3 regions of the Rhizobium favelukesii genome follow, and region 1 is predicted to be linked to each of the others. Evidence: predicted binding sites of a transcription regulator. Region 1 holds the regulator's gene; each other region holds the start of a gene.
The links. The regulator LexA, encoded in region 1, represses DNA repair genes until DNA is damaged. The targets are predictions, from matches to a motif close to TGTTCNNNNTGTGTTCNG.
Positions count from the first base shown of each region.

Region 2: LPU83_RS59670 (ImuA family protein) is a predicted target of LexA. The motif match lies at 5,558-5,575, and genes of this name have one in related genera.
Region 3: LPU83_RS40710 (DNA recombination protein RmuC) is a predicted target of LexA. The motif match lies at 3,279-3,296, and genes of this name have one in related genera.

Region 1 is NZ_HG916852.1:2,498,706-2,509,008, reverse strand. It holds gene lpxA (acyl-ACP--UDP-N-acetylglucosamine O-acyltransferase) at 1-375, shown strand, start outside; gene LPU83_RS51025 (LpxI family protein) at 379-1,260, shown strand; gene lpxB (lipid-A-disaccharide synthase) at 1,257-2,438, shown strand; gene gltA (citrate synthase) at 2,468-3,757, opposite strand; gene LPU83_RS51010 (hypothetical protein) at 3,882-4,175, opposite strand; gene lexA (transcriptional repressor LexA) at 5,053-5,769, opposite strand; gene LPU83_RS51000 (VOC family protein) at 5,969-6,853, shown strand; gene kdsA (3-deoxy-8-phosphooctulonate synthase) at 6,850-7,695, shown strand; gene LPU83_RS50990 (methyl-accepting chemotaxis protein) at 7,718-9,562, opposite strand; gene eno (phosphopyruvate hydratase) at 9,984-10,303, shown strand, end outside.
Region 2 is NZ_HG916853.1:96,384-106,686, reverse strand. It holds gene LPU83_RS59695 (hypothetical protein) at 1-8, shown strand, start outside; gene LPU83_RS59690 (DUF488 domain-containing protein) at 17-505, opposite strand; gene LPU83_RS59685 (IS110 family RNA-guided transposase) at 980-2,011, opposite strand; partial or broken gene LPU83_RS59680 (PHP domain-containing protein) at 2,189-3,316, opposite strand; gene LPU83_RS59675 (Y-family DNA polymerase) at 3,313-4,824, opposite strand; gene LPU83_RS59670 (ImuA family protein) at 4,745-5,497, opposite strand; gene ligD (non-homologous end-joining DNA ligase) at 5,779-6,843, shown strand; partial or broken gene LPU83_RS59660 (SOS response-associated peptidase) at 6,906-7,241, shown strand; partial or broken gene LPU83_RS59655 (Gfo/Idh/MocA family protein) at 7,853-8,386, opposite strand; partial or broken gene LPU83_RS74350 (transcriptional regulator) at 8,763-8,981, opposite strand; gene LPU83_RS59645 (VWA domain-containing protein) at 9,158-9,556, opposite strand; gene LPU83_RS59640 (Tn3 family transposase) at 9,593-10,303, opposite strand, start outside.
Region 3 is NZ_HG916852.1:482,256-492,558, reverse strand. It holds gene fmt (methionyl-tRNA formyltransferase) at 1-846, opposite strand, end outside; gene def (peptide deformylase) at 1,020-1,538, opposite strand; gene LPU83_RS40715 (globin-coupled sensor protein) at 1,633-3,132, opposite strand; gene LPU83_RS40710 (DNA recombination protein RmuC) at 3,330-4,562, shown strand; gene LPU83_RS40705 (ribokinase) at 4,610-5,509, shown strand; partial or broken gene LPU83_RS40700 (methyl-accepting chemotaxis protein) at 5,730-8,070, shown strand; gene ptsN (PTS IIA-like nitrogen regulatory protein PtsN) at 8,144-8,608, opposite strand; gene hpf (ribosome hibernation-promoting factor, HPF/YfiA family) at 8,672-9,247, opposite strand; gene rpoN (RNA polymerase factor sigma-54) at 9,501-10,303, opposite strand, start outside.

The DNA of each region.
Region 1 (10,303 bases):
ATCGAGGATCGTGTCATTCTCGGTGGCGGCTGTGCCGTGCATCAGTTCACGCGTGTCGGCCGGCAGGCCTTTGTTGGTGGGCTCTCGGCTGTCAGCTATGATGTCATTCCCTATGGCATGCTCAATGGCAATCCAGGTCTTCTGAGCGGCCTGAACGTCGTTGGCATGACCCGCGCCGGTGTTGACCGGGCGACGATTCATGCCGTGCGCCGCGCCTACAAGGCGATCTTCGAAGGCGACGGTTCGATCCGTGACAACGCCGCCGCGATCAGGGATGAGTATGCCGATTGCGAACAGGTCATGCAGATTCTCGATTTCATTGCCGCCGAAAGCGATCGCGCGCTTTCCTCTCCGACGAGGGGACAGAAAGGGTGATGCTTGGCTCTCGCTGGTGACATGGCAAAAGGCCGCTTGGCAATCATCGCGGGCAGTGGCCTTCTGCCGTCTCATGTCGCCACCGCGGCGCGGCAAGCAGGTGAGAATCCCTTCATTGTTGCGCTGAAGAACGAGGCCGACCGTTCTTGGGAAGGCTTTGACCACGCCGTCATCGGCGTCGGCGATTTCGCTGCTCTCAATCGCATCTTTGAAAGCAACGGCATAGACCGCGTCGTCATGTCTGGCGCTGTACGCCGGCGCCCGGAGTGGCGGGAAGTCCGGCCGACGCTGAAGACTCTGGTGAAATTGCCGTCGACGATCCGTACGCTGCTCGCTGGCGGCGACGATACGGTGCTGCGCATGGTAATCACCTTGATTGAAGAGAATGGACGCCGGGTCGTCGGCGCGCACGAGATCGCACCGGATCTGCTTGCATCGGTCGGTCCATTGGGCGCCGTGCAGCCAAGCGCCGACGACACGAAGGACATAATACGTGCAGCCGAAGCGGCCGATGCGCTCGGTAGGCTGGACGTTGGTCAGGGGTCGGTTTCAGTCGGCGGCCGCATCGTTGCGCTCGAAGGTGTGGAAGGCACGGACAGCATGCTGGAGCGTGTCGCGAACCTGCGGTCGGCCGGGCGAATTTCCGCGCGCCGGCGCGGAGTGCTCGTGAAACTCTGCAAGCCTCAGCAGGATATCCGCGCCGACCTGCCATCGATCGGTATTTCGACGATCGAGAACCTGCGCCAGGCGGGACTGGCCGGCGTGACCGTTGAAGCGGGCCGCTCGCTGATCCTTGAGCGTGACGCTGTCATCAAGGCCGCGGATGAGGCTGGTATTTTCGTGTGCGGACTGGATAGGGGATTGCCATCCTGGGGGTTAGTGTGAGCGAGGCTTCGCTAAAAGTTGCTATCGTCGTTGGGGAGGTTTCGGGCGATCTTCTGGGCGCGGACCTGGTCGCGGCCCTAAAGCAGCAGTATCAAGGTCGCGTGGAGCTGATCGGCGTCGGCGGCGAGGGGCTGGACGCGCAGGGCCTGCGCTCGCTTTTCGATTTCTCCGAACTGTCGGTCATGGGCATCACGCAAGTGCTTTCGAACCTGCCGCGGCTGGTTCGACGCATTCGAGAGACGGCGGCGGCGATCATCGCGGCAAAGCCGGATGTGCTTATTATCGTCGACAGTCCCGATTTCACCCATAGGGTCGCCAAGCGCGTGCGCGCGGCGCTGCCTGAACTGCCCGTCGTCAATTATGTCTGTCCAAGCGTATGGGCGTGGAAGGAATACCGCGCGCAGCGCATGCTCTCGTACGTCGACCAGGTGCTGGCAGTCTTGCCATTCGAGCCGGAAGTGATGCGCAAGCTGGGTGGTCCGCCGACAATCTACGTTGGTCACCGTTTGACCGCCGATCCGAACCTGGTGGACGCACGACGCCAGCGGGCGCAGACGAAACCGCGAAGTGAAACCGACCGCAAGACGGTGATGTTGCTGCCCGGTTCGCGTTCGTCGGAGATCATGAAGCTGCTGCCGCATTTTGGCGATGCCGTGAGCGAGCTGGTGGCGCGCAACGGTGACGTGCGCTTCGTTTTGCCGACCATGCCACGACGCGAATCCATGATCCGTGATCTCGTCAAGGATTGGACGACCAAGCCGGAGATCCTGACGGGGGTGGAGGCGAAGTGGCAGGCATTCGCTGAAGCGGATGCGGCCATGGCCGCGTCCGGGACTGTCGTGCTGGAGCTCGCGCTGACCGGTGTTCCCTGCATTTCGGCCTACAAGACCGACTGGATCATCAAGCTCATGACCAGCAAGATCAAGACGTGGAGCGCGGCCCTTCCGAACCTGATCACGGACTACACTGTCGTGCCCGAATATATCAATGAAGTCGTCCGAGGCGGCAGCTTTGCACGCTGGATGGAGAAGCTTTCGGCAGACACCTTGCCGCGACAGGCGATGATGGAGGGGTTTGACACCCTCTGGCAGAGGATGCAGACCGAAAAGCCGCCGGGAGAATACGCGGCTGAGATCGTTCTCGACGTCCTTCAAAAGAAAAAGCCCGGCCATTTCTGACCGGGCTCTTTGCTGTCTGCTGTCGCGGTTTAGCGCTTGGAGACCGGCAGGTAATCGCGCTGTGGCTCGCCGATGTAGAGCTGGCGCGGACGGCCGATACGCTGCTCCGGGTCTTCGATCATCTCGTTCCACTGTGCAATCCAGCCGACCGTGCGGGCCAGAGCAAACAGCACGGTGAACATGGTCGTGGGGAAGCCCAGAGCCTTGAGCGTGATGCCGGAGTAGAAGTCGATATTCGGATAGAGCTTCTTTTCGATGAAGTATTCATCAGTGAGAGCGATACGCTCCAGTTCCATTGCTACCTCGAGCAAAGGGTCGTCCTTGACGCCGAGTTCGCCGAGAACCTCGTGTGTCGTCTTCTGCATGATCTTGGCGCGCGGATCGTAGTTCTTGTAGACGCGATGACCGAAGCCCATGAGACGGAACGGATCGTTCTTGTCCTTGGCGCGGGCTATGTATTCGGGAATACGGTCGACGGTGCCGATCTCGGTCAGCATGTTCAGCGCTGCTTCATTGGCGCCGCCGTGAGCCGGGCCCCAGAGGCAGGCAATGCCGGCGGCGATGCAGGCGAACGGGTTTGCGCCCGATGAGCCGGCGAGGCGGACCGTCGAGGTCGATGCATTCTGCTCGTGGTCGGCGTGCAGGATGAAGATGCGGTCCATGGCGCGGGACAGCACCGGATTGACGACATATTCTTCGCACGGAACAGCAAAGCACATGCGCAGGAAGTTCGAGGCGTAGTCGAGATCGTTCTTCGGGTAAACGAAGGGCTGGCCGACGTGATACTTGTAGGCCATGGCCGCAAGTGTCGGCATCTTGGCGATCATGCGCAGGCTTGCGACCATGCGCTGATGCGGATCCGTGATGTCGGTGGAGTCGTGGTAGAAGGCCGACAATGCACCGACGCAGCCGCACATGACGGCCATCGGATGCGCATCGCGGCGGAAGCCCGTGAAGAACCGACTCATCTGCTCATGCACCATCGTGTGATGCGTGACGCGATAGTCGAAATCCTTCTTCTGCGCAGCGGTCGGCAGTTCGCCATAGAGGAGCAGGTAGCAGACCTCGAGGAAGTCGCCATGCTCGGCAAGTTGCTCGATCGGATAACCGCGATGTAGCAGTACGCCGGCATCACCATCGATGTAGGTGATTTTCGATTCACAGGATGCGGTCGAGGTAAAACCAGGATCGTACGTGAAGGAAGCCGTGTGCTTGTACAGGGCGCCGATATCAATGACGTCAGGGCCGATCGTGCCGCTCTTGACGGCGAGATCGACTGATTTATCACCGATTTTCAGTGTTGCGCTTTGTTCCGTCATTCTGATCCTCCAAACTGGCGGTTGGCGCCATAAAAGCGCCATAGGGTTAAGCGTCGTCGACGATAGCTATATGATCGCGCGCCTAATGCCAAGTTCCCGTGACGCCATTTTGTGCATCGCAGTATCAACTTTTGGGCACTCCTGCGATGAGCCCTGCGCATAGCAGAAGCTGATGATTATCCTTGGCTTTTCTGGCTTCCGATTCTCCTTCGGATTTCAATCGATTATTGTTGCCTGAAGCCTGAAGAACTTGCATTGTGGTTGCAAGGGCGGCTGTTTTTGGGCGCAGATGCATGCCGGGGTTGAAGCCACTTTGTGAGGCAGGCCCCTCGGCGCGGATGCGCTTGCTCGCATGGCAGAGCGTTCTTTTCTTCGGGCTCAATCTGCTTAGAAGCCTCCGCGCGCCTTCAGCACGCAATCACTCGTCTCCTGGGCAACGTGGTTTACGACCGCGCCGCCCGGCTGCTCTTCGTGTTTTCGTCGCGCTGTGGCGACGGAGATGGATCATGGGCGGTTCTTCGTATTTTCTCCGGTCTTCCTCGGGCCGACGCCGTCCTCTGGTTTGAGCTCGCAAGTGACCCGCCAATGATCCGCCTGGGGGCATGGTTTGTTGCGTTCGCCCTGATTGCACCGGCCGCAGTCCCCGGGGCGCCGCCGACTGATCCGAAATCTTGCGCTGGCGGGCGTATTGGTGTCGTGGGAACGCTTTCCGCCCAGTTCGAAGCACGGAGTAGGGCGACCGTCATATTGGACGCGCGTATAATCACGACGATCACGGGCTGCGTTGAGCGTCGGGAAGGGGATCGCCGTGACCGCTGGCACTGCATCAATTCCACCTCGGCGATGCAATATCACCCCTGTCCGGCGGCGGACAGCGAAGGCCAAGCTCAAAGACTCTCGGCTGAGGAATTGCGCAATGCCCGCAATACGTTGCGGCAGGCCTCTGCGACGGGCGCTGAAGACCGCCTTGTTTCCCTGAAAACGCCTGGTGCACCGCCACGCACGATAGCAGCTACGTTCTGACAATCGTCGAAAACCCTGCTTACTTCGGCGCTGCGCGCGATACCGCCGATATCGTCGTGACGCCCGCTCGCCTGCGTGCGACCGAATGCCGGCCGGACGCACTGCTATTCACCGGAGAAATCCTGCGTCGCGGCTCTGGCGCCGCCGAGATACGCAAAGACGAACAGGGAACACCATCGTGTCACCGCCTACTACCACGCTTGACCGCCCCTGGATGCGGCATTGGGCATACAACTGGCGAAGCGGCACGTTTGACGGTGAGCCGCCTGTCGTCAATGATAACGACGAATGAGCCCGACGAGCTTGCCCTGAACCTTGACGCGGTCGGGTCCAAAAATACGCGTTTCATAAGCCGGGTTCGCGGCCTCGAGCGCAATGGAGGCGCCCTTCCGGCGGAAGCGCTTGAGGGTCGCTTCTTCGTCATCGACGAGCGCGACAACGATGTCGCCGGGATTTGCGGTGCTGCCATTGCGAATGATCACCGTGTCGCCATCGAAAATGCCGGCTTCGATCATCGAGTCGCCCTTGACCTCAAGCGCATAGTGCTCGCCCGGGCCAAGCATGTCGGCCGGAACGGTGATGTCGTGAGTATTGTTCTGGATTGCCGAAATCGGCACGCCGGCGGCGATCCGTCCCATAACCGGTACCGAGGCGGAATTGCCGTTGTCGGCATGTGCTGCCGGCTTCGGCGGCGCAACAAGCTGCGGTTTGCCGAGGCTGCCTTCGATGACGCTCGGCGAAAAGCCGCGGCGTGGTTGCAAGCTCGGGTTATATGCCTCCGGAAGCTTGATGACCTCCAGGGCGCGGGCCCGATTCGGCAGTCGGCGAATGAAGCCACGTTCTTCGAGCGCTGTAATCAGCCGGTGAATGCCTGACTTCGACGCGAGGTCCAAGGCATCTTTCATTTCATCGAAAGAAGGGGGGACACCGGACTCCTTCATTCGCTCGTGAATGAAGAGAAGAAGCTCCTGTTGTTTACGCGTCAGCATCGAAGTTGAACCCCAGAGTCGTGAAACAAAGCCAGAACAGACACTATATGTTCCATATGTGTTCCGCAAGTGCCTAAATTTTCGTAAAACTTGCCCGCAACTTGTTCAGTTTTCTCAGTTCATTTGACTGAAAGCGCCGAAGGGGGTTGCATTGTCCTGCGACCCGGCGCACATCTTCGCAAATTCCGGAGAGTTTGCTATGAGCGAAGCACATCCGCTGGACCACATCGTGCTGCCGGTCTCCAATATTGGACTCGCGCGCGAACGTCTCGGAAAACTTGGGTTCACCATCGCGCCCGATGCCCGGCATCCGTTTGGAACAGAGAACGCCTGCATATTCTTCTCCGACGAAACTTACCTAGAGCCCCTGGGGGTCGCCAGCGCGGAACTGCACGAGGCGTCGGCGAAGAAAGGGAATGTCTTCACCGCGCGTGACCGCGCCTTTCGGTTTCGATGCGGGGACGATGGATTCTCTGCCGTGGTCTTCGCGACCGCAGATGCCGATCGCGACCACGCCCGGTTCCTTTCCGAAAGGATCAATGGCGGCGAGATGCTACAGTTCGAGCGACCGATGAAGATGCCCGATGGCTCGGAGGCCACAGCCGCGTTCAAGCTCGCTTTCGCGGTGGATCTGCGGGCTCCGGATTTCTTCTTTTTCACGTGTCAACGCGTCAATCCGCTGCCGGCCGATCGAAAAGCGCTGCAAGTGCACGCGAACGGCGTCCATGGGATTGCAGAGATCGCTCTGGTTTCGCCAGATCCGAAGGCGTTCGGATCATTCGTGCGCGCAGCGGCGCACGGCCCGGGGATTGTCAACGACGCCTTCGGCGTGAGCGTCGCCGCTCCGAATGCCAGGATCAGCGTTCTATCCCCCGATGGATTGTATGCCTATTTCGACCTTCCTGCAGCGTCCACCGATCGCGGCTTGCGCGGCATCGCCATCGTCTTCAAGGTTGGCGATCTCGCCGTGACAGAAGCGCATTTGGCTGCTAACGGGATGACCTACACGCGCAAAAACAATCGAATTCTGGTGAAGGCGGCTCCCGGGCAGGGCGCGCTCTTCGCCTTTGAGGAGAAACGATGAGCCAGACAAAGTCCGAAGTCGTGGTTGGCGAAGGCGCCGGCTGCGTCACCTTTTCCAATGCCGGCCAGCTGTCGCTGATTGCTGGGCCCTGCCAGATGGAGAGCCGTGACCATGCCTTCATGGTCGCGGGCGTGCTAAAGGAACTCTGCGACAAGCTTGGTCTCGGCCTCGTCTACAAGTCCTCCTTCGACAAGGCGAACCGCACCTCGCTGTCGGCTCAGCGTGGGATCGGCCTCGAAACGGCGCTTGAGGTCTTTGCAGACCTCAAGAAGGAATACGGCTTTCCGGTCCTGACTGACATCCACACCGAGGAGCAGTGCGCCGAGGTGGCGACCGTCGTCGACATCCTGCAGATCCCGGCCTTCCTCAGCCGCCAGACCGACCTGCTGGTCGCTGCCGCCAAGACCGGCCGCACCATCAACGTCAAGAAGGGCCAGTTCCTTGCTCCTTGGGACATGAAGAATGTCCTCAACAAGCTGAACTCGACCGGCAACCCCAATATCCTGCTGTGCGAGCGTGGCGCCTCCTTCGGCTACAACACGCTGGTTTCGGACATGCGTTCGCTGCCGATCATGGCGGCGATGGGCGCTCCCGTGATCTTTGACGCCACGCATTCGGTGCAGCAGCCAGGCGGGCAGGGCGGCTCAACCGGCGGCCAGCGCGAATTCGTGGAGACGCTGGCACGGGCAGCCGTTGCCGTTGGCGTCGCCGGCGTCTTCATCGAAACACACGAAGACCCTGACAATGCGCCGTCCGACGGGCCGAACATGGTTCGCCTGAAGGATATGCCGCGGCTACTCGAAAAGCTGCTGGCTTTCGACGTGATCGCCAAGGCGGCCTGAAACCTGCAGAAAGTGCCGGCCGTCAACCGGCAAGCGCCATCCGTTTGTGGGAGGGATATCCCTTGGTCACGGAGTTGTCCGTATCGTCGAGACGGAAACGAGACAGCAGGTGATTGAGGTGCACTGCCTCGGCGCCGAGCTCTCGGCAGGCGGCGCTGGTTTGCTCGACCATCGCCGCGTTCTGCTGCGTGACGCTGTCCATCGTGTTGACCGCGGCGTTGACTTCCAGGAGCGCGGTGGTTTGTTCGGAGGAAGAACGCACGATCCCCTCGATCAGCGCAGTGACCATCAGAACCTGCTGATCGATATTGCTGAGCGCTTCGCCTGTGCGGTTGACGAGGCCAACGCCTGCTGAAACCTGGCTGGAAGACCTCTCGATCAACTGTTTGATTTCTTTCGCCAGATTGGCGGAGCGACCGGCAAGGTCGCGCACTTCCTGCGCAACGACGGCAAAGCCTTTTCCGGCCTCACCTGCACGGGCGGCCTCCACACCGGCATTGAGCGCGAGGAGGTTGGTCTGGAAGGCGATTTCGTCGATGACGTTGATGATCTCGCCGATCTGCGCGGATGATGTCTCGATCTTCTCCATCGCGGCCACCGCCTCGTGCACGACGGTTGCCGAGTAGCTGGCGCTTTCCTTCGTCGCCGTCATCACCGCGTTCGCTTCATTGGCCCGTTCCGATGAGTTCTTGACGGTGACGGTGATCTGGTCGAGCGCGGAGGCTGCCTGCTCCAGCGAGGCGGCCTGATGCTCCGTTCGCCGGGCCAGATCATCCGTGCTCGAGGCGATTTCGCTCGAGCCGGTCCTTACCGTATTCGTGACGGCCGAGATTTCCTTCATTGCGCCGAAAAGCGTGCGGATGCTCGAGTTGAACTCGTGGCGCAGCTTTTCGTAGGCGGCTTCGAAGGGTTCGCTGAGCTGGACAGTGAGGTCGCCGCCGGAAAGGCGCTCCAGACCGCGGCTCAGGCTTGCAATGACGCGCTCGCGGGCGGCTTCCTCTTCTGCCTTGGTCGCGGCAAGCACCGCATCACGCTGTGCCTGCACCCGGCGTTCAGCATCTTGGCGCTCGCGGATATTGTTTCGCTCTTCGGCAGATTGACGGAAGACGGTGACGGCGCGCGCCATCGCGCCGATCTCGTCGGCGCGGCGGCTGAAGGGCACTTCCTTCGAATAATCGCCACCGGCAAGGATCGCCATATAGTCGCGCATCGCCGAGAGCGGCACGATAGCGCGTCGACGGAAGGCATAGAGGCCGCCGAGCAACAGGCAAAACGAGACAGCGGCTGCCGCAAGTGTGATCGTGGAAAGGATGCGGGTTTGTTCGGCAGCATCCTTTTCGGCAGCAGCAAGGAAGGCGTTCGCCATGTCCACGAGCTTGTTGACGGCCTCTTCATGAATATGGAAATTCGTTGAAAGCTTCTCGAAGGCCGCCGGGATGACGGCAGCGTCGTTCTTGAGAATGGCCGGGGCGAGTTCTTCCGCCATCACCTTCCAGAAGACGTCGCCTTTGACGAGGACGTCGTTCAGGAGTTTTTCCTTGAGATCGGCGCTGAGCGCCGTTTCCGACCAATATTTGCGGCGATCCTCATAGGCGGGCTTCAGGACAGTCTGGATGCGCTCGATATTCTTCCGCGCGACTTCAGGACGCTGCACCGCCTCAAGTGCAAGCATGTAGGATTCGACGATGTAGAGAGGCGGCGGCAGGATATCGGCGACGAGATCCTTGCCGTAGACGATCTGCTTATACATTTCGCCGTTCACCCGCAGCTTGTTGAAGGCGTAATTCTGTATGCCGATCGAAGTGATCAATCCCGCGGTGACGACGGCCGCGAAGATGGCAAGGCTGCGAGCAATATTGAGTTTCATCCGGCGCCCCGTAAATTTTAATAGTGAACAGGTGTTGTTTATTGAAATGGCTTGGGATTTGGAGGGAACTTAAAAGCCCTAAGCAGGCGGGTTTGAACCGCACAAGGAAGTGCATCATGCAATACTACTTGCCGGCGGACAGGCAGTATTTCCTTATTGAGGATTAATTGTACTATTGATTGGTTACCGATCGATAAATGTGCAACCACATCGAATACTGTGACTTGTTTTTTAAAACCTGTAGTTTCGAAACACTGGAGCAGGGCAGCAGAAAGATGGAGGGGCAAGCCTCTTCAAAAGCCTGACATATTCGCGCGATAGGTCGTGACATGCCGTGTGTCGTCGGTGTGGCATTGTAATTTGCGTGCCTTCGATTAAACAGGCTTCGAACGATTTATCCACCCTCGAGCAGGAAGAGCCGATGACCGCAATTACCGACATTATCGCCCGCGAGATTCTCGACAGCCGTGGTAACCCGACCGTCGAAGTCGATGTCTATCTCGAAGATGGCAGCATGGGCCGCGCGGCGGTGCCGTCGGGCGCTTCGACCGGTGCTCACGAAGCAGTCGAAGTGCGCGATGGCGGCAAGCGCTATCTCGGCAAGGGTGTTGAAAAGGCCGTCGAAGCCGCCAACACGGAGATCTTCGACGCGATCGGTGGTATCGACGCCGAAAACCAGATCCAGATCGACAACATCATGATCGAGCTGGACGGCACGCCGAACAAGGCGCGTCTTGGCGC
Region 2 (10,303 bases), on a different contig from region 1:
TGCTATAGCTAAAGAGCTACGACCGCTTCGGAAGCCGGTCCTGGTTTCGGATGTACCGTGCAGGATCGTCGCCGAAGAGATGCGTCATCTCGTATCCGAAAGCGCCCATGCGTTCGCCGACTATGAATCGGTGGCAGGTTTTCGGATCGCGTTCGAAGCAGAGGAGGCAGACCGCCTGCTCCTCGGAGGCGGTCGCGAGCTCTTCAATTGCCGCGGCTACTTCGGGAAGGTCAACATGCCCGGAATAGATCGAGCGGAACCGATCGTAGTCGCCCGCCTTCGCCGCTTCACGGCCTTCTTTCGGATCGCCAAGCTGCTGCATCGCGAGATACTTGATGCCGGCTTTTTCAAGATGCTCCCGCAAAGCGTTCTTGGAGAATCCCTTCTTGCGTGACAGGGGAACTGCCCGGACATCTGCTACCGCTTCGATTCCGACGGCGGTCAGCGTCTTCACGAAACGCTCGATGTCGGTGCCCTCGTAGCCGATGGTGTAGACTGTCTTCATGCGATGCTCCTTCTTCGCTCGCGATAGCGAGCGTCGCTGGCCTGACGCTTGCCTAGCGCGAACGCGCCTCGATACTGCATCGGGGAGGGGGCCGCCAGAGGGAAACGCCGATTTCCGCAAGGGCGGGTAACCTGGCCGCCGCTATTGACTTGCAATGCCGAAGACCTTCTAGCCCGAGTTTCTGTGGACGGCCCGCATCGCGCGTTTGCAGGAATCTTAGCCAGCCTTGTACCTTCCCGGTCGCTAAACGTTACAGGAGAGATGGAGATGGCACTGAAGTGGACCGCGCTTGGTGTCCTGCCGAAATGTCGCCGCACAATGGGTCTTCGCAGGGTGGACCTTCCTATGTCTGGTGCGCAGTCTCGAACGAGCTGCAGCCCAACTCAACGGAATGATCCAATCCACGTCCGCAGCAGGGACGCTCAGTGCCTCAAATCGGGTTTGACGCGCTGAGTTAGAAGGCTGGCACTTCGCTTATGCGGTGGCGCCAGCCAATGCGTTGAACACTTCTCCCGTCTTGAGCATGCTGTGCATGATGACCGCAAGCTTACGGGCGATCGCCACCGCAGCGCGCTTGAAGCCCAACCGCTCACGCAGTTTAAGCCCCCAGCTCTTGAGACTGCTCTCGTTCCTGGCACTGGTTCTCGTAAGGATCACAGTCGCCGCTTCATAAAGCAGTCCCCGCAGACGGTGGTCACCTCTTCGCGAGATGTGGCCGTCATAATCGACTTCGCCTGACTGGTAGCGCCGCGTTGTCAGCCCGAGCCAGGCGCCAACCGAGCGCGACGTTCGGAAGTTGTCTGGATCTTCAATCGCGGCGACATAGGAGACGGCGGTGACAGCGCCGATCCCCGGGATCGTCATCAACAGCTTCGTCGCCTGGCTTTTCCGCGCCGCTACGAGCAACTGGCGATCAAGATCGGCCGCGCGCTTGCGTATGTCGCGCCACGCCTCAAGCAGAGGCAATATGATCCATGCCAGGCCGTCATTCCCATCCAAAAACTCTCTTACATTGCTATCAAACACCCGACCTGTTCCTTTGGGGACGATCAGACCGAACGTCTTCATCAGGCCGCGGATCTGGTTGCTGAGCTGGGTTGAGATGCTCAAAAGCTGATTGCGGGCCGTCACCAGCGTGCGCGTCAGCATGCTGTCGAACGCTTTTACCCGGACCGCCTTGTAGAAGCCGGCTTCGGCCAGTTGCGCCAAGCCATCCGCATTATTGGCATCGGTCTTGTTGAGCGTCTCGTTCAAGACCTTTTGCGCGTGCCGCGCTTCAATGCAGATTGCCGGAACCCCTTCGGCCGTCAGCGCATGATAGAACCACGTCGACAGCGGCCCCGTCTCGAATACGACGCGCTTGGCGTTTGGCGCGTGCTTGCGGATCATCTGCGCCAAAAGTTTTGGGTCCGAAGGGCACTTCCCGCGCCATATCCGCTTCCCGTCTTCTCGGATCGAGATGGCGGTATCTTTCAACGAAACGTCGAGCCCTATATATCGGTCCATGGTTGCCTCCATTTGGTGTTTGGGCCCGGTACCAATCGAGAGCCCGTATTTCCATCTTATCGGGGGCAACCACCCTTGCCATCCGTAATTTATAGACTGGCCTGGGACGGTCGCGCCGCGATTACCCCATGTCTGGTAGATCCACTGGATCACCTCTTCGCGCCGCTCGTGCTCGAAATCAACGTCGATATCCGGCGGCTCGTCGCGCTCCTGGCTCACGAAGCGTTCGAATAGAAGATCGTTGGTCGAGGGATCGATACTGGTGATGCCGAGGATGTAGCAGACGGCGCTGTTGGCGGCAGACCCCCTCCCCTGGCAGAGGATATCTTGAGACCGCGCATAGCGCACGATCGAGAAGACCGTCAGAAAATAGGGCGCGTATTTCATGGTGCGGATGAGATCGAGCTCGTGCCGCACGACCTTCAACACATCGGGCGGTAGGCCTTCCGGATAGCGATCGGGCGCGCATTGCCAGACATAGTGCTCCAGCGAGGCCTGGGCATCCTTGCCCGGCACGATCGCCTCCTCCGGATATTGGTAGGTGAGTTCCTCGAGCGAGAAAGTGCACCGACGGACAATCTCCAGGGTTCGCGCGAGGGCTTGCCGGTATCGCGGAAACAGGCGCTCCATTTCTTCCGGCGGCTTCAGGTAGCGATCGGCGTGGCGCTCGCGCTCGAAGCCGACCTCGTCGATCGTGGTGCGGGTCCGAATGCAGGTGACGATGTCCTGCAACTGCCGGCGACCTGGCTCATGGAAGAGGACGTCATTGGTGACGACCGTCTTCACCTTGAACCGCGCAGCGAGATTGGAAATCTCATGCAGCCGCAGCTGGTCGTTCTGCCGGCGCCGCAGACAAAGCGATACATAGGCGCGATCCCCAAACAGCTCGGCCATCTTGCGCAGCTGGATCGCGCAGGCGTCATCCGGCAGATCCGGCACAAGAATGCCGATCATGCCGTCATTGTATGCGACGACGTCGTCCCAGTGCAGGATACAGTTGTTCTTGCCACCGCGCGACTTGCCGAGCGTGATGAGGCGGGTCAGCCGGGAATAGGCAGCCCGGTCGGTGGGATAGACCAGCAACGACATGCCATCTTGCAGATCGAGCCGGCAACCGACAACGAGACGTAATCCCGTGGCACGGGATGCTTCGAGTGCCCTAACGATTCCGGCAAGCGAATTGCGGTCAACGACGCCGAGTGCTTCGATGCCGAGGGCCTTGGCGGTCTCGAACAGTTCCTGCGCCGAGCTTGCACCGCGCAGGAAGGAAAAATGGGTCGTGACCTGCAGCTCGGCATAGCTCATGCGAAGATCCCATGCACGAACCAGCGATGGCTTCCGGTTTCGGGATCGATGCCATCACCGGAGCGAAACACCCAGAGACGCTCGCCAGCCTCGTCTTCGATGACGAAATAATCCCGCACCGCCTCCATCTCCGCGTCGCGCCGCCACCACTCGCCAAAGATCCGTTCCGGACCGTCGGCGCGCTTGACCTTCCGCCGCTTGCCGCGCCAGGTGATCGAGACCGGCGGCCGGTCCGGCAGCAAGGCGATGGCCTCGATCAGCTCCGGACGGGCCAGCAGCCGGACCGGCCGGCGCCAATGGCTGACCCACGTGACCTCGACCGGATCGGCAGCAGGACTGATGCGCTGGACGGAGCGCTCGGGCACGTCGGAGGCAACCGGTGCCACCCGATAAACACGTTGCCCACGGTTGCCGTAGATATCGATCAGCGGCGTCACGTCCTTCACTTCCTCCTCGACCAGCGAGGAGGATTTCTGGCGCTCCTCCAGCGGCTCAGCCATGACCGCAACTAGGGTCAGCTTCTCGATCCCGAAACCGGGCTCGATCTTTTCCGTCCGGTCGCGAAACAGCTTCGTCAGCCAGGCGACATCGCGCACCGGCTTCACCGTGCCGGCGCGGATCGCCTGCCGCGAACCGTCAACCTTTTCGACGATCAGGTCGGCGCGGCGGACGCCAAGGCCACGCCTTTGGAGCTCCTCGATCAGTTGCACGACCAGCCGGCCGACATATTTGTTGATGGTTTCGGCAGCACCGATCGGTTCGGCAAAGGCGCGGCTCACCTCGACGAGCTCGGCGGTGCGGATCGGATTGATGGGTTCGCAGATGCGGCCGAATATCTGGTCGAGCCGCCGGCCAATCTCCGGACCGAAACGAAGCGTCAGCGGCGCGCGCGGCGTGTTGGCCAATTCGCCGATTGTCTGGAAACCAAGCGTGCGCAGATCGCTGACGACTTTCCCGGGAAGGCGCAGCAACGATATCGGCAGTCTTTCGACGGCGCGGACGGTCTCACCTGAAGGCACGATCACCGTTTCGCGGCTGATGGCGCGGGCGCAGGCGTGTGCTGCTCCCCAGGTGTCGGCGATCGCGACACGGGGCGTGAGTTTTTTTGCCAGGAACTGATTGGCGATCTTCGTCACCATCGGCAGCTCGCCGCCTTGCAGGTGATCGGCACCCTCTGTGTCCATGACGATCCCATCAATCCCATCGACCGCGACGATCGGCGAATAGAGCGTCAGCGCCCAGAGCGTAATGCGTTCGAGTGCTGCGGCATCCATTGCAGGATCCGCATCGACCAGCATCAGGCCGCGAAACAGCGCCTGTGCTTTGGCCGCCGGCATGCCGACATGAACGCCGGCTTTTCTGGCGGCCGCGTCGGCGGCCGACACCCAGCGTTTGGAGCCGCTTCTCGCGATCACGGCAATCGCCTGTTCAGGCGGAATAGACGGATCGGCGCGACGAATGCGATCCGTCGGCAGATCCGGAAGATAGATCGAGACGACCCTTGTCATCGCACGCCCTCACGAGAAACTCAGCACATTCACCCGCCTTCACGCGCATCAATTCCAGCAACCATTGGGCTCTCCCCACACCCGGCACTGGCAATTCCTCCGACGGCATGACGCTCACCCGCCACCGCGTGGTCGATGCCGTCGGCTGCCCGAAGTCATTGGCCTCCGTCTGTCGCCGCCAACGCCGGACGGCAAGCGCCATCGTGCCCGTTCGCTCAGCCGCCAGCTGCAGCCGGCGCGAGCTGATCATCGGCAGGCGAACGAGTTCACCGACGACTGCGCCGAGCCCGCCAAAGGACAGCCCTTCCTCCATGTTTGCCAGAACGTCCTCCTCCCTGTCGGATTCGACAAAGATCACCCGATCGGCATGGAGGCCGACCTCAGCGAGCGCAGGAAAGAACAGATCGGGGCGCGTCAGGCACCAGACGATCGGGCCTTTGGTGCGGGCCGCGATGCCTGCGGCACAGAGCGCCGCTGCCGCACCATCCACCGTGCCCGACCCGCCGCCTGCAAACTCGTGCAGGGCGCCATGGGCCAGACCACCTCCGGGCAAGACCGCATCGATCTCCGGCACGCCGAAGGAGAGACAGCCAGCCATTCTGGCTGACACGCCTTCCACCGATGCAATCCGCTCGCGCAGTTCAGAGATCACCCTTTGACGGGCAGCAGTCATCGTTCACGGCTCCCTTCAAGGTCGTGTTGGCGGCCGACATCATGTCAGGCAAAATGCGGATGTTCTCTTTCTGTTCCGAGCCATTTGAAGAGTCAAGCAACCGGAGGGATGGGAATATTATCCTGAACATTAGAAATCGGCAGAATACCGAAGGGAATCAGCCGAATAGCGGCCCGCGGATTTTTTTTGAGCGTTTGCGAGCGCTAATCCCTTTGTGTGGATTGCGGGGACAAGTCGGCATCGTCACAGTGCCTTTAAGATTTTTCTGCTGAACTGTCGGGATGCCGAAGCCTCCGAGATCAAAACCCCTCCTTCGCGACACCGAGGCCCCGATCCGTTCCCGGCCGCGCGGCAAGCGCAATCCAGCTCAACCACAGCTGCTGTTCGATCCAATGCCCGAGCGTGTCGAGCCTGCGCTGGCGCAACTGAAGTCCCATCCCCCAAAGGGAAACGAGTGGAGCTGGGAGCTGAAATGGGATGGCTATCGCCTCGCCGTTCATATCGAGCCGCAGGGGATCCGGATCCTCACGCGTGGCGGCCATGACTGGACGCATCGGTTTCCGGCAATAGAGCAGGCCGCCCGAGCGCTCGGGCCGGCGACGATGATCATCGATGGCGAAGCCGTCGTGCTCGACGAAGACGGGCGGCCGGATTTCGGGCTACTGCAGCAATCGCTGGGCGCATCCGGTAAACAGGCTGGCAACCGTGCCTCCGAAGCCGTCCTCTACGCTTTCGATCTTGTTTATCTGGACGGGCATGATCTGCGCGGTGTCGAATACCGTTCGCGCCGACACCTTCTCGAGGACACGTTAAACGCCCCAGGGAATGACCAGGTCGGCGCCATTCGACTATCTGAAACACTCGATGCCGAACCAGCTGTCCTGCTGGAGCATGTCTGCCGCGTCGGCCTGGAAGGTATCGTCGGCAAGCACCTCGACCGGCCCTATCGCTCGGGCCGGACCGGCGATTGGGTAAAGGTCAAATGCATCCAGAGCGAGGCCTTCTTCATCGTCGGCTATGAGAGGTCGGCAGCATCCCTTGCCGGCTTCGGCTCGTTGGTGCTCGCCGCGTATCGTGGTGATGAGCTCGTCCACGTCGGAAGCGTCGGCACGGGATTCAAAGAAGTCGAGGCGATCAGGCTGCGAAAGATGCTGGACACGCTGCGATGGAAGCGAAAGCAACCGCCCCTGCCCTATTCCGGAAGTGCAGATGTTGTCTGGGTCGAACCGACCTTGATTGCCGAGATCGAGTTTCGCGCCTGGACGACAGACGGGAAACTCCGTCATCCGTCCTACAAAGGCCTGCGAGAACGCCAGGACAATGCCGACGTCTTCCGGCTCGACTAGCGAAATTAGCGCTGTCCGCTAGATTGTCCTCCACCGAGCTCAAGCGGAGTAGATGGCCTGCTATGTGCAACCTATATCGCATGGAAGACAAGGACTGGGTAGCGAAGTGGGCCCAGGACGCCGAAAGCCTGATCAACCTGATGCCCGCCTACCAGATGAACCCCAATCAGATGGGGCCGATCGTCCGCAATTCCGCCGACGGAAAGAAGCAGCTGGTCCATGCGCGCTGGGGACTGCCCTCGCCGCGCTTCGCACTTGAGAAGGCGGCCAAAGCCAAGGCCGAGAAACTTGCGGCTAAGGGCAAGCCATTCGATCTCGAAGAACTGATCCGCATGGAGGCTGACCGCGGCACGACCAACGTGCGCAAGCTCAATTTTCCGCACTGGAAGCGATGGTTCAGGTCGGCAAAGGGGACTCCATCTGCGCGATCCGGAAGCGTCTGAGGTCGTTGATGCGCCAGCAAGATGACGCGGTCCGGCGGTTCTCTGAAATGTAAGGTGATGAGCACTGGTCGCCTTGAACAGAATCGACCGGCGACACCTTATTCAAATCTGAGATTGTTCACTTGCAACAGGCTTGCAGTCGATCCTTGGCTCAAAAGCACCGCAACTTTTTCACCGTTCAAACCGCTCCAGCATTTTTCTTAACCGCGCATTTTGCAGCTTCAGCTTTCCGGCCAGCTGACCCCTGAGCACCCTGATCTCTTCATCCAGCTTCATTTCATCTGCAGCGTGCACGATCTGGGAGGCCTGGGAACCGTTCGAAATCGCCACCGCTTCTTTGCGGCGACTTCTTTGCTTGCGCGGTGCTCAATTCGCCTGACCTGCGTAGCATCATCATGTGCAGCGGTGACGTCGATGCCAGTACCGCCGGATAAAGCCGGATGAGCGGCCCCGACGGGTTTGGTCTCTTCGAGATCGACCTTATCGCCGCCACCGTTTACGGCTTCTTCGGAATGCACAGGCTCGACGGAAATTGCAGCGACTTGACCGTGACGAGGTAGCTCTTCACTTGCCGGTCGATCAGTGCCATTCACGCTCTCCAGCCGCTTCGACTCGCCGAAAGGCGTGTGCCACAAGTAGTTCGGGTCCTTCTGGGTCCATTCCAGCCCGCCCTTGGTGCCGTAAACGCGGACCATCAGGCCATTTTCATGGCCGGGCGCCACCTGGCTGCACCAGAGCATGCCCTTGGCCGGCTTCTCCGAACCCTTCGCCTTGAAGCGCAGCATGACATGCGCATTATCGTCCAGCCGGCGGCCGGGAACGAAGCTGTCGAGATCGGCGGCGAGGCTGTCGAGCTCCAGACCAGTGATGAAGGCGGCGAGATTATAGGCGTGCGTGCCGATATCGCCGGTCGAGCCGCCGACGCCGGATTGCGCCGGATCGGTGCGCCATGCGGTCTGTTTCTGGCCGGTTTGCTCGACCGCTTCCGTCAGCCAGTCCTGCGGATATTCGGCCTGGACGACGCGAATGTCGCCGAGTTCGCCATTCGCGATCATCTCGCGCGCCTGGCGAACCATCGGATAGCCCGTATAGTTAGCCGTGCCAAACCGATACGGAATGCACGCCGCTCTCACAGCTTAAACCATCGCAGATATGGAGGTGGAGGCTGGCCGAATGACCCTGACGATAGGCGGTGCGTGAATGCGCGAGAATCCCGCGCGTTGGCCCCAGAAGCCGCACCTAGTGGCGTATTCGTAACTCGATCCGGGTCACAATCATGTCTCCGCTTGTGGAAACTGTCTTGGCGTTGCAGCGGTCATGGCTGCAGGCATCACTGCCGATGCGCATATGTTCCTATTTTGTTCGGCATGTCAAGCGTCTGTATTCTGGCGCTTGCCGCGTGATCGGCAACCCGGCGGCCCTCAGGGCCGCCCGCCGACCGGCGTCCGTTCCAGCGTCGTTCACGCATGCCTGGGAAGTCTCCGGCGAGCAGCAGGGCGCGGGATCGGCGATGAGTGGCGCGCAGAGTTCCCCGTTCCCGCCGCAGCAGTCCCTCAGGGGAAACGGTGTCAGTGTGGGGAACCCTTCGTGGTCGGCCCGATAGATGATGGAACGTCACTGCCGCTCGCTCTTGAGGTGGCCGCGCGTTGCAGCGTGGCGATGTGCGGACCTGGTGTTCTGGGGAACGTCGAGCATCCGCGCCAGTTCGCCGGCCGGAACGCCTTCCGGCTCCGCTTTGCGGTCGTCTTCACGGGTGCGTTCGCCGATTCCGCTCCGGGATGATGCCTCACGAGCGCCATGGCGGACGACGGCCTTGCGGTGTGATCACCGAACGAGAAGGACGTCGCCCATCAGTGTTTTCACGGCAGGATTTAGTGATGGTCGTCTTCGCCCTCGTGCTCGTGTTTCAGCCACGAGCACAGCTCGGCAGGAAGGAGCTTCTCGTAGGCGTCGTCGCTCCCCACGAACTTCCCGAGATCCTTCGCACTTACGAAGCCGACGTTTGGAAACGCCGTCGCGGCGTCCCGCAGGAACCTGAAGTCCTCGTCGCCAATGCCGACCATCACGTAGTAGATCTGAGATTCTGCGTGTTCCGCCTCCGAGAGAACCCGCCACGCCGCGTCATGATCGGAATTGGCGCCATCGGTCAGGAAATAGTTGATTGCAGGCGTGCCCGACCGGGTTTCTTCGCCGAACGTCTCCCGTTTCTGCCCGAAGATCATTCCGAGCAACCCGCCGGCGTCGCGTTCCTCAAGCAGACCGTAGGCCATGAGGGGGTCGGTTCCGGCTGGGGGCGGAATGACACTCTAAGCCGTTTCTCCGTTAGGCCAGAGATATTCGCCGGTCAGTAATATGTGTGCCCAACCCAGTGGAGAGATATGCGCCAGAAGTTCGGGCGGCACATCAAGTCCTTCATTCCGGCGCTCTGCGATTGCATGGCCGAGATGGAGGGTGTTCCAGTAGATGATGATTGCGGTGAGCAGGTTGAGTCCGGCGATCCGGTAATGTTGGCCCTCGGTGGTTCGGTCACGGATTTCACCCTGGCGACCGATGCGCAGCGCATTCTTGAGAGCATGGTGGGCTTCACCCTTGTTGAGGCCGATCTGGGCACGCCGCTGCATGTCCGTGTCGAGGATCCACTCTATAATAAAGAGTGTCCGCTCCACGCGGCCAACCTCTCGCAGCGCAACCGCCAGATCGTTCTGGCGTGGATAGGAGGCAAGCTTGCGGAGCAACTGGCTCGGCTTGATCTTGCCGGAAGCCATGGTCGCGGCGCAGCGGAACAGGTCGGGCCAGTTCGCGATGATCAATTCCTCGCGGATCTTGCCGCCGACCAGTTTGCGCAAATCCTTGGGTGTCCCTGCGGGATTGAACACGTAAAGGCGCTTCGAAGGCAAATCGCGGATGCGCAGGACAAGGCGGTATCCGAGCATGCTGCTGGTCCCGAACAAGTGATCGGTAAAGCCGGCCGTATCGGCATATTGCTCTCCAACCTGACGACCAGCCTCATTCATCAG
Region 3 (10,303 bases), 2.0 Mb from region 1:
CAGGCGAACGGCGCCGGTTTCGCAGGCAACGACCAGATCGTCTGTCAGCAGTTCACCGGCGCTGCCGCTGCCTTGCGCAAGCTCCGAGGCCAGCACCTTCACCCGCTCAGGCTTGCCGCCGATTGCAACTTCGAACCATGCGCCGGGAAACGGTGCCAGACTGCGAATGTGATTATGGACTTCGGCAAAATCCTTGGAGAAGTCGATCCGCGTCTCACCCTTGTCGATCTTGGCGGCGTAGAGCACGCCGTCCGACGGCTGCGGCGTCAGGGGAAGATCGCCCATCTCGAGCTTGACCATCGCCTCCGCCATCGCCTTGGCACCGAGATGCATCAGCTTGTCGTGCAACTCTCCGGCCGTCATGTTGGCACCGATCTCGACTTCGCTGGTGAGAGCCACTGGCCCGGTATCCAGGCCTTTGTCCATCTTCATCACCATCATGCCGGTCTTTTCGTCGCCGGCCATGATTGCCCGCTGGATCGGGGCGGCTCCCCGCCAACGCGGCAGTAGCGAGGCATGACCATTGTAGCAGCCGTAGCGCGTGCCGGTCAGGATCGCCTCCGGCAGCAGCAGGCCATAGGCAACGACCACAGCGACGTCCGCATCATGGGCCCTGAAGCGCTCGCGTTCTTCCGGATCCTTGAAATTCACCGGGGTAAAGACCGGAATGGCGAGCAGTTCGGCCGCCTGCTGCACCGGCGACTTCTGCAGGTCCAGCCCGCGCCGTCCGCCTGGCCTTGGCGGTTGGGTGTAGACGGCGAGGATCGTGTGCCCGGCGTCGACCAGCTGTCGCAGGGTCGGGACAGAAAATTCGGGCGTACCCATGAAGATGATGCGAAGCGACATTTCTATCTCGCCATGTTTCCGGTCAGCCGTCTTCAAACGGGTTTACGAGCTTGAGATCAAGCCCCTTCAGGCACCTGCCCGCGACATTGCTGGCCCGCGGGGCGCCATGCATTTGCCCGCCTTCGTCGGATCGGCGCGCCTCGCAAGCAGGGCCGCACCGACGGACGTCCGGGTTAGAGAGCCTTCGTCGACTTCGCCGCCTTGGTGAACTTCTTGACGACCATGTCGCGCTTCAGACGGGAAATGTGGTCGATGAAAAGCACGCCGTTCAAGTGGTCGATCTCGTGCTGCAGGCAGGTGGCGAGCAAGCCGTCGGCCTCCACCATCTGCTCCTTGCCGTCGCGGTCGAGGTACTTGACCGTCACGGTCGCAGGTCGCTCGACTTCAGCGTAATAGTCGGGAATGGAGAGGCATCCCTCCTCATACACCGAACGTTCATCGGAAGAGGCGACGACGTCTGGGTTGACGAAAACCAGCGGTTGCTTCTCTTCGCCTTCGCGGGAAACATCAATGACCAGCATGCGGCGCGGCACGCCGATCTGGATGGCAGCAAGGCCGATACCCGGCGCATCGTACATGGTTTCAAGCATGTCGTCGGCAAGGCGCTGAAAATCGGCATCGACGCGCTCGATCGGCTTGGAAACCTGACGAAGCAGCGGATCGGGAAGAATGATGAGTGGCTTGATGGTCATGGCGTTCCCATAACGCATCTTTTTCCAGGATGGAATTATCCGGCAGGCAGGTGGAGCGCTTTTTTACGCCCCAGCCCGGAATTTCGCCGCGTTCCTATCGGGCGGCGCGGCGCGGAACGGCCAGCGAACGATGCTCGACGCCGGTACGGAAGCGCTGCAGCAGCGCGATCAGATTGTCGACTTCGCCGCGCAGGCGCCGAGTCTCGGAAGAGGTGTTCTCCACCATTCCTGAGTTCTGCTGCGTGATCGTGTCCATGTTGCGGATGGCGACGCTGACCTCGTCAACCCCGGTTGCCTGATCGCGTGCGGCAGCGGCGATATCGGCAACGAAGCGGTTGATGATATCGATGCGGTTGATCATGTCGTTTAGTGCCTCTCCGGTGCTGCTGACAATGTCCACCCCTTCGTTCACCTGTGTCGAGCTTTCCGAGATCAGATTCTTGATCGCCTTGGCCGCGTCTGCCGTGCGCTGTGCGAGCTGGCGAACCTCCTGCGCCACGACGGCAAAACCCTTGCCCGCATCGCCAGCACGCGCAGCTTCAACGCCGGCATTCAGCGCCAGCAGATTGGTTTGGAACGCAATCTCATCGATCACGCCGATGATCTTCGCGATCTCAGTCGACGATTTTTCGATGCCGGCCATCGCTGAAACGGCGCTGGTGACGAGCTCGCCCGAATTCTTGGCCTTCTGTTGCGTCTCGCGAACAGCGCCGGACGCCTTTTCGGCGTTTGCGGCTGTCTGACCGACGCTGACCGAGAGCTGCTGCAGCGCCGCCGAGCTTTCCTCGACGCCGGCGGCTTGCTGGGCCGTGCGCACGGCAAGGTCATCTGTGGCCTTGGCGATCACGTCCGTACCCCTCAGGATTTCACCAGAGGTTGCCCGCACCGAGGCGAAGGAGGTGCGAAGAGCCGCAACCGCGCGGTTATAATCATCGGCCATCGCCCTGAAGTTGCCAGGGAGGTCAGGAGGTAGGGTCGCCTCGAGGTCGCCGTTCGAGAGGGCCTCCAGGCCGCGGCGAAGATGGTCGAGCGCAATTGCCTGATCCTGTTCGGCTTTCGCCCTCTCTTCCTCCAGCTTGCGGCGCCTCTCTTCAAGCGCTTCGAGGTAAACCGAGATCGAGTAATCCATATCCAACATCGCCGCCTTGATAACGGCGGCAAGCTTCTCGGCCAGAACCTTGCCCTGCTGCTTGGCAAACATCGAGGGCCACTGCTTGGCCATCAGGCCCTTCACGAGTTCGCTCATCAGCAAGGCATAGCCGCCGATGTACCAGCGCGGCTCGAGGCCGATGCGGGCGTGTGTCTTGCCAACCGCGACCACGCCCTTCACGTAGCTTTCGTCGAAGTTGCCGCCCGCCAGTTTGGCCCAATGCTCTTCCTGACGCTTCTTGGCGTGTCCCATATGTGCCTTGTCGGCAAAGAAGTTCGCAACCCCCGATGTCTTCGCCAGCTTCGCGTAGAACTTGTCGAGGGCGCCGCCGAGCAGCTCCGAGATTGCCGGGCGCATCTCGCGCAGCGCCGTACGGGCTCCATCATCCAACTCGATGAAATCGAGGCGTTGCTTGAGCGCGCTGTCCGACTGCTGGCTGGTCATGATGTCTCTGCTTTGCGATTGATGCTGAAAGGAAATTTGAGCAGAGCTTTTGCGCAATATGGTTGAGCAATGGTTAAATGCGCTTACGATTCGTCAGCCGTCGTTTGTTCTCTCCGGTCATCTCGCCTGCCGCCACGCCTGTGGGATGTTCACGTTTTGATCTAGATATCTCATTTGAGTTTGCTATTGTTGCAAGCATGAACACCAACGCTGAGTCGCTTCTCCTCGCCCTGTCGCAGATAAGCCCCGCCATGCTGGCGCTCGCCGGAGGCGCAATTGCCGCGCTGATCCTGCTTTTGATCGTCCTTGTCGCCCACAGCGGGCAGGTGCGAAGAGAGCAGGCAGAGGTGGCGAGCTTCCGCGCCGCCGAGGCGGATGCGCGCATGGCCGAGCTTTTGAAGATCCAGGCGGAAATGCACGGGCGCATGTCGACGATGGCCGAAGTGTTCGGCTCGAGGCAATCTGAGCTGAACCAGGCGATCAACCAGCGCCTGGACGGAATGTCGCAGCGCGTCAGCACGACGATCACCGAACAGACCAAGTCGACGCACGAGAACCTACAACGGCTGCAGGAGCGTCTCGCCGTCATCGATGCTGCCCAAAACAACATACAAACGCTGGCGAAGGACGTCGTCGGCCTGCAAGCGATCCTTTCCAATAAACAGACACGCGGCGCTTTCGGCCAATCGCGCATGGAGACGATTGTCGCCGATGGCCTGCCGATGGGCGCCTATGGATTCCAGCAAACGCTGTCCAACGGCTCGCGTCCCGACTGCACCATCCGGATGCCCAACGGCGCGCCGCCCCTGGTGATCGATGCGAAATTCCCGCTTGAAGCCTGGAACGCGATCCGAGACGCGGGCGGACCGGATGGAGCCAAGGTCGCCTCGCAGCAGTTCCGTCGCGACATGGAAACGCATATCCGCGATATCTCTGAGAAATACCTGATCCAGGGAGAGACGCAGGACACGGCCTTCATGTTCGTGCCGTCTGAATCGATCTTCGCCGAGATCCACGAGAATTTCGAAGCAGTCGTGCAGAAGGCGCACCGATCGCGAATCGTCATCGTGTCACCTTCGCTGCTGATGCTCTCCATCCAGGTCATTCAGGCCGTCCTAAAGGATCAACGGATGCGGGCCCAGGCACACGTCATCCAGGGTGAAGTCGCAAACCTGATGGACGATCTCGGTCGCCTCGACGAGCGCGTCCGCAAGCTGCAGGGGCATTTCGCTTTGGCGCAGAAGGACGTCGACATGATCGTCACGTCCGCCGACAAGCTGAACAAGCGTGGAGTGAAGATCGAGGCTCTGGAGTTCGAGGGCGGTGACAACAGCAACAGCAAGACCACGGCACGAGACAATGACGCCGCGCCGAAATCCGTCGACAGCCGCAGTGGGCTTCTCAAGCTCAGGGTGGTTGACGACGAGTAAGGCCTTCGGGCAGTGTCGCGCCCAAGAAAGCATTGGACGGGACACCCATGATCACAGTTTTCGGCTCTATCAATATGGACCTCATCGCCACCACTGCGCGCTTGCCTAAACCCGGCGAAACGGTCGCCGGCAATGGATTCTCGACGGCGGCGGGCGGCAAGGGCGCCAACCAGGCGCTTGCCGCGCGACGCGCCGGGCGCGCCGTTCACATGGCAGGGGCCGTCGGTCGGGACGGCTTTGCCGAGGCGGCGCTCGCATTGCTGAAGGAGGCCGGCACGGGGCTTGAAACCGTCAAGCAGGCCGACGAGCCGACCGGAACCGCACTGATCCTCGTCGGCGGCGACGGCGAGAACATGATTGCGGTGGTGCCCGGTGCGAACGGCACGGTGACACCAGCCGACGCCGACGCAGCGATATCAGCGATGAACAAAGGCGACATTCTGATGCTGCAGCTCGAGGTGCCGGTTCCGGCCGTGGAGCGCGCGTTGGCCGGCGCCCGGGCGAAGGGGGTCACGACGGTGCTCAACCTTGCGCCGCTGATCGACGACGCTGCACGCCTCGGCCGTCTTGCCGACATCGTGATTGCGAATGAAACAGAGTTCGAGCGCCTTGCCGGCCAGGAAACCATGGGGTCCGACGATCGCGAGGCCGCGCTGAAGCGTCTGAATGCCGAAACCGGGCAAACCCTGATCGTGACGCTCGGTGCAGACGGGGTCATCGCAATCCGCGATGGCGGCATCTCGCGCGCCAAGGGGCTGAAGATCGAGCCGGTCGATACGGTCGGCGCCGGCGACACCTTCTGTGGCTACTTCGCCGCAAGCCTCGACGAAGGGCTCGATTTCGAGGCATCGCTACGCCGAGCAGCGATCGCGGGTTCGCTCGCCTGCCTCAAGCAAGGTGCACAGCCATCGATACCGTCCAGCGCCGAAGTCGCAAACAAGCTATAAAGCAATTCTCACGGCGGCATGCTTGGGCCGCTTGGCGCGGATACCTTCGATTTTCTTTGGATTTCATTCAAATTTAAGAGATTTCCGGCGATGTTCCAGCCATCACCGGACCCCTCTCAGGGGCCGGCCTCTGTAACGGCTGCTCCATGAGGGGGCGACGCCTTCGTCCCCTGTGCCGATGAATGCCCCGTTCGGCACATCCTTGCTCCCCGAGGAATCCATGTTCATCTTTCGCATGAAGTCGCTTGCAGCCAAGCTTATCCTCATTACCGGCATTGCCATCGCCCTCGTCCTCCTCGTTTCGAACTTCTTCCTCATCGGTGAGACGCGCAACCGTGTCCAGACGCTCACCATGGATCAGGCCGATCTGGAGGCGAAGGCGATCGCCAACGAGGTCGCCTCCTCCGTTGGCGAATTGGCAGGGGCCGCACGCTCAATGGCCGGCACCATCGGCCGCGGTCAGGAAGGGAAGTATCTCGACCGCAAGGCCGTTTTAGACATGCTGAAGGCAAACGTCGAGCGCAACCAGTTCGCCTTCGGCAGTTGGTTTGCCGAAGAGCCGAACGCCTTCGACGGCCAGTCGCCTTCGATGGCCGGCAAGGTCGATTTCGGCGCCGCCAAGGATGGCACCTTCAACCCGTACTGGACGAAGAGCAAGGACGGCGGCTTCACCTTCTCGACCTTCGATTCCGACTACAAGGCTGCCTGGTACGCGCTCGCCGCGGAAAGCAAGAAGGGCGCGCTGTCGCCGCCTTATGCCGAGACGACGACCGGCGAGAATACGGCCATGACCTCGATTGCCTACCCGGTCATGTCGGGCGGCAAGCTGATCGGCGTCAGTGGCGTCGATATCTCCCTGAAGTCGCTCCGGGACAAGCTCTCGACACTTCATCCCTTCGGCTCTGGCCGCGTCACGCTGCTCTCAGAGACCGGCAAATGGATCGTCGCGCCAATCGCCGAGCTTTCCATGAAGGACTATGACGGCGAAGGCGCGGATGCGGTGAAGAGCGCGCTCTCGACCCTGCAGCCATCGGTCGTCAAAAATCTGACCTTTGACGGCTACGAGCCGTTCGACCGCGTCGTCTATCCCTTCGCCCTGCCCGATGTGAACACGACCTGGGTCATCCTCGTCGACGTGCCGCACACGGCCATCAACGCGCCCGTTCAGGATCAGACCTTCATGATGGTCGCCGCCGGCATCCTCGTGCTCGCAGCCGTCATGCTCGCGCTCTATCTCGCCGTCCGCTCCCTCGTTCAGCGCCCGATCGGCAGTCTCGTTGCCAGCGTCAAGGCGCTCAGCGACGGCCGCTACGAACAGCCGGTCGCCGGTCAGGATCGCGCCGACGAGATCGGCTCCGTGGCCAAGGCCCTTGAAGGCTTCCGCTTTGCGCTCGCCGACACGCAGCGCCTTCAAGCCGAGGCAAACAGCCAGCGTGATGCAGCCGAAGCCGAGCGCGGTCGGTCGGAAACCGGGCGGCATCAGTCGATTACGTTGCAGCGTCACATCGTCTCGATCGTCGGCTCCGGCCTGTCGGAGCTGTCACAAGGCAATCTCGGCCACCGCATCACCGAGGACTTCCCGGGCGAATACGCCAAGCTGAAGCAGGATTTCAACGCGGCGCTGGAAAGCCTCGAAGAAACCATCAACACGATGAACCTCAGCGTCGTGAACATCGGCTCGGGCACGAGCGAAATCAGTGGCAGCGCCTCCGATCTCGCCAAGCGCACCGAGCAGCAGGCAGCAAGCCTGGAAGAGACCGCAGCGGCCCTCAACGAGCTCACCGCGCAGGTCAATTCCAGCGCGGAGAACGCCCGCACAGCTGCCGACAACGTCAACCTCGCCTGCGAGGATGCGGAAAAGTCGGGCGAAGTGGTGCGCAAGGCGATCGCTTCGATGCAGGGCATCGAGCAGTCGTCCACCGAGGTCTCGCGTATCATCGGCGTCATCGACGAGATCGCCTTCCAGACCAACCTGCTGGCGCTGAATGCCGGCGTCGAAGCAGCGCGTGCCGGTGAAGCCGGCAAGGGCTTCGCCGTTGTCGCACAGGAAGTCCGTGAGCTGGCACAGCGTTCCGCCAATGCCCGCCAAAGAGATCAAGACGCTCATCAACACCTCGGCCGTGCAGGTCAAGGAAGGCGTGGATCTGGTCGGTCGCGCCGGCGATACGCTGCACAAGATCTCCGAGCAGGTCATGGGCATCAATGGCCTTATCCGCCAGATCTCGGCATCAGCCAGCGAACAGACGATTGGCCTGAAGGAGATCAACCAGGCCATGAACCAGATGGACCAGGTTACCCAGCAGAACGCCGCCATGGTCGAGGAGACGACGGCCGCCAGCGTCACGCTCAACGATGAAGCCCAGACTCTGAAGCAACTCGTGACGCGCTTCCGCGTATCCGGCATGGGCCACGCTTCGGCGCTGCGCTCCACGGCTCAGCAGATGCGCGCGCCGAGCGCGGCACCAGCCTATCGCCCGGCAGCCGCACCACCACCACGCCGCGCGGTTCCTCAGGCGCACGGTTCGGCCGCGCTCGCCCAGGACAACTGGGAAGAGTTCTAAGCCGAGTCCGATGGCTTGAAACGAAAAAAGGCGCCTGAACAATCAGGCGCCTTTTTTCTGGAATATTGAATGCTCAAGCTGCGTTCGAGGTCTGCTCCTCGTTGAGGAAGGCATAAATCGCCGAAGCAGAGTCGGTCGCACGCAGCTTGGCGACGAGATCGTGGTCGCGCAGCACGCGGGCGATGCGCGACAGCGCCTTGAGGTGATCGGCGCCTGCGCCTTCCGGCGCGAGGAGCAGAAACACCAGATCGACGGGCTGATCGTCCAGCGCCTCAAAATCCACCGGCTGATCGAGACGTGCGAAGATGCCGACGATGGAGTGGACGCTTGCGAGTTTGCCGTGCGGTATGGCGATGCCGTTTCCGACGCCGGTCGAGCCCAGGCGCTCGCGCTGCAGGACAACATCGAAAATTTCCCGCTCCGAAAGTCCTGTGACTTTCGACGCCTTTGCAGCCAATTCCTGGAGGAGTTGTTTCTTGGAATTTACCCTGAGGGCGGGAATGATCGCATTTTGCTGCAGCAAATCTGCCAAAGCCATTTTATTTTCCTTCTGCGCCAAGAAAGGGAGAGCGGCAGCCTAACTGCCGCCCATCGCCTGATCTCAGCTTTTGATGCTGGCTGCATCAATCCAGCCAATGTTACCGTCATGGCGACGATAAACGATGTTTAGTTGTTCCTTGCCGGGGCTACGGAACAGCAGCAGCGGCTCGTCCGTCATGTCGAGCGCCATCACGGCGGTCGCTACCGACATTGTTTTCAGTTGCTTGGTACTTTCAGCGACAATCGCCGGCGCGAAGTCGTCTGGAATCTCGTCGTCCTGGTCCGACATCCCATCCATGACGGTGTACGCGACTTCAGCAGAACCATTCTGGTGATTTCCGGAGTGGTGATCCTTCAGCTTGCGCTTGTAGCGGCGAAGACGCTTCTCGATCCGTTCGGAAGCGGCATCGAAAGCCAACTGCGGATCCATCGCCTCTCCGGCGGCATGCAATACAACTCCGCTATCGAGATGGAGCTTGCAGTCGGCGGAAAACCGGGCGTTGGCCTTTTGCACGATCACCTGACCAGAATACCCTCCGTCGAAGTATTTCGTGACGGCTACACCGATTTGGTCCTCAATCCGCTGACGGAACGAGTCACCAATTTCCATATGTTTACCGGATACACGCACACTCATGGAGTTTCCCTTCTTATAGTGGTTTGCGAGTACCAGTTTACGCCAAGGCTCACCCTCATCCAAGCACTTCGCGCGATCCCAAGCAAGATCGGCCGAAGTTCCCGGCTTCAGGCGCCCTGAGGATGATGGGGATAACTTCCAACGCTGTCCACAGCGCCAATTGCGGCGCGCTTCTAGCCAGAAGTTACCAAAATGTCAACAGACACATTCATTAGAACTCGGAAATACACGCATTGGTCGCCGCACCCGACAATCAAAAGCCCGCGACCTTGGCCAAGGCCCGTTTCTCCCGCCTGCGCTGGACGGACGAAGCGATATTCATTGCCTCACGGTACTTCGCGACCGTACGGCGGGCAAGATCGACGCCGCCCTTCCTCAGGATATCCACTATATCGTCATCGGAAAGCACGGCATCCGGGCTTTCCTGCATGATAAGGGCGCGAATCTTATGGCGCACAGCCTCGGCCGAATGGCTGTCGCCGCCTTCGACAGCACTGATGGAGACGCTGAAGAAATATTTGAGCTCGAAGAGACCCCGCGGCGTCAGCATATACTTGTTCGACGTCACGCGGCTAACGGTGGATTCGTGCATCTTGATGGCGTCGGCCACCGTCTTAAGGTTGAGCGGTCGCAGGTGATCGACACCGTCCATCAGGAAGGCATCCTGCTGCCGAACGATCTCGCTTGCGACCTTCATGATCGTCTTGGCACGCTGATCGAGGCTCCGGGTCAGCCAGTTGGCGGTCTGCAGACATTCCGACAGAAAGGCGTAATCGTCACCACTCTTCGTGACTTTGGAAAAATACGCTTGATTGACCAGAACGCGCGGCAGCGTGTCGGGATTAAGCTCGACCAACCAGCCGCCGTCGGAGCCTGCGCGCACGACGACGTCGGGCATGATCGCCTCCGACATTCCGGCTTCGAAGCCCGCGCCCGGCTTCGGATTGAGCTGGCGGATCTCGCCCAACATATCGAGCAGATCTTCTTCGTCCACGCCACAAAGCCGCTTCAGCGTGGCGAAGTCGCGCCGCCCCAAAAGCTCGAGATTGCAGACCA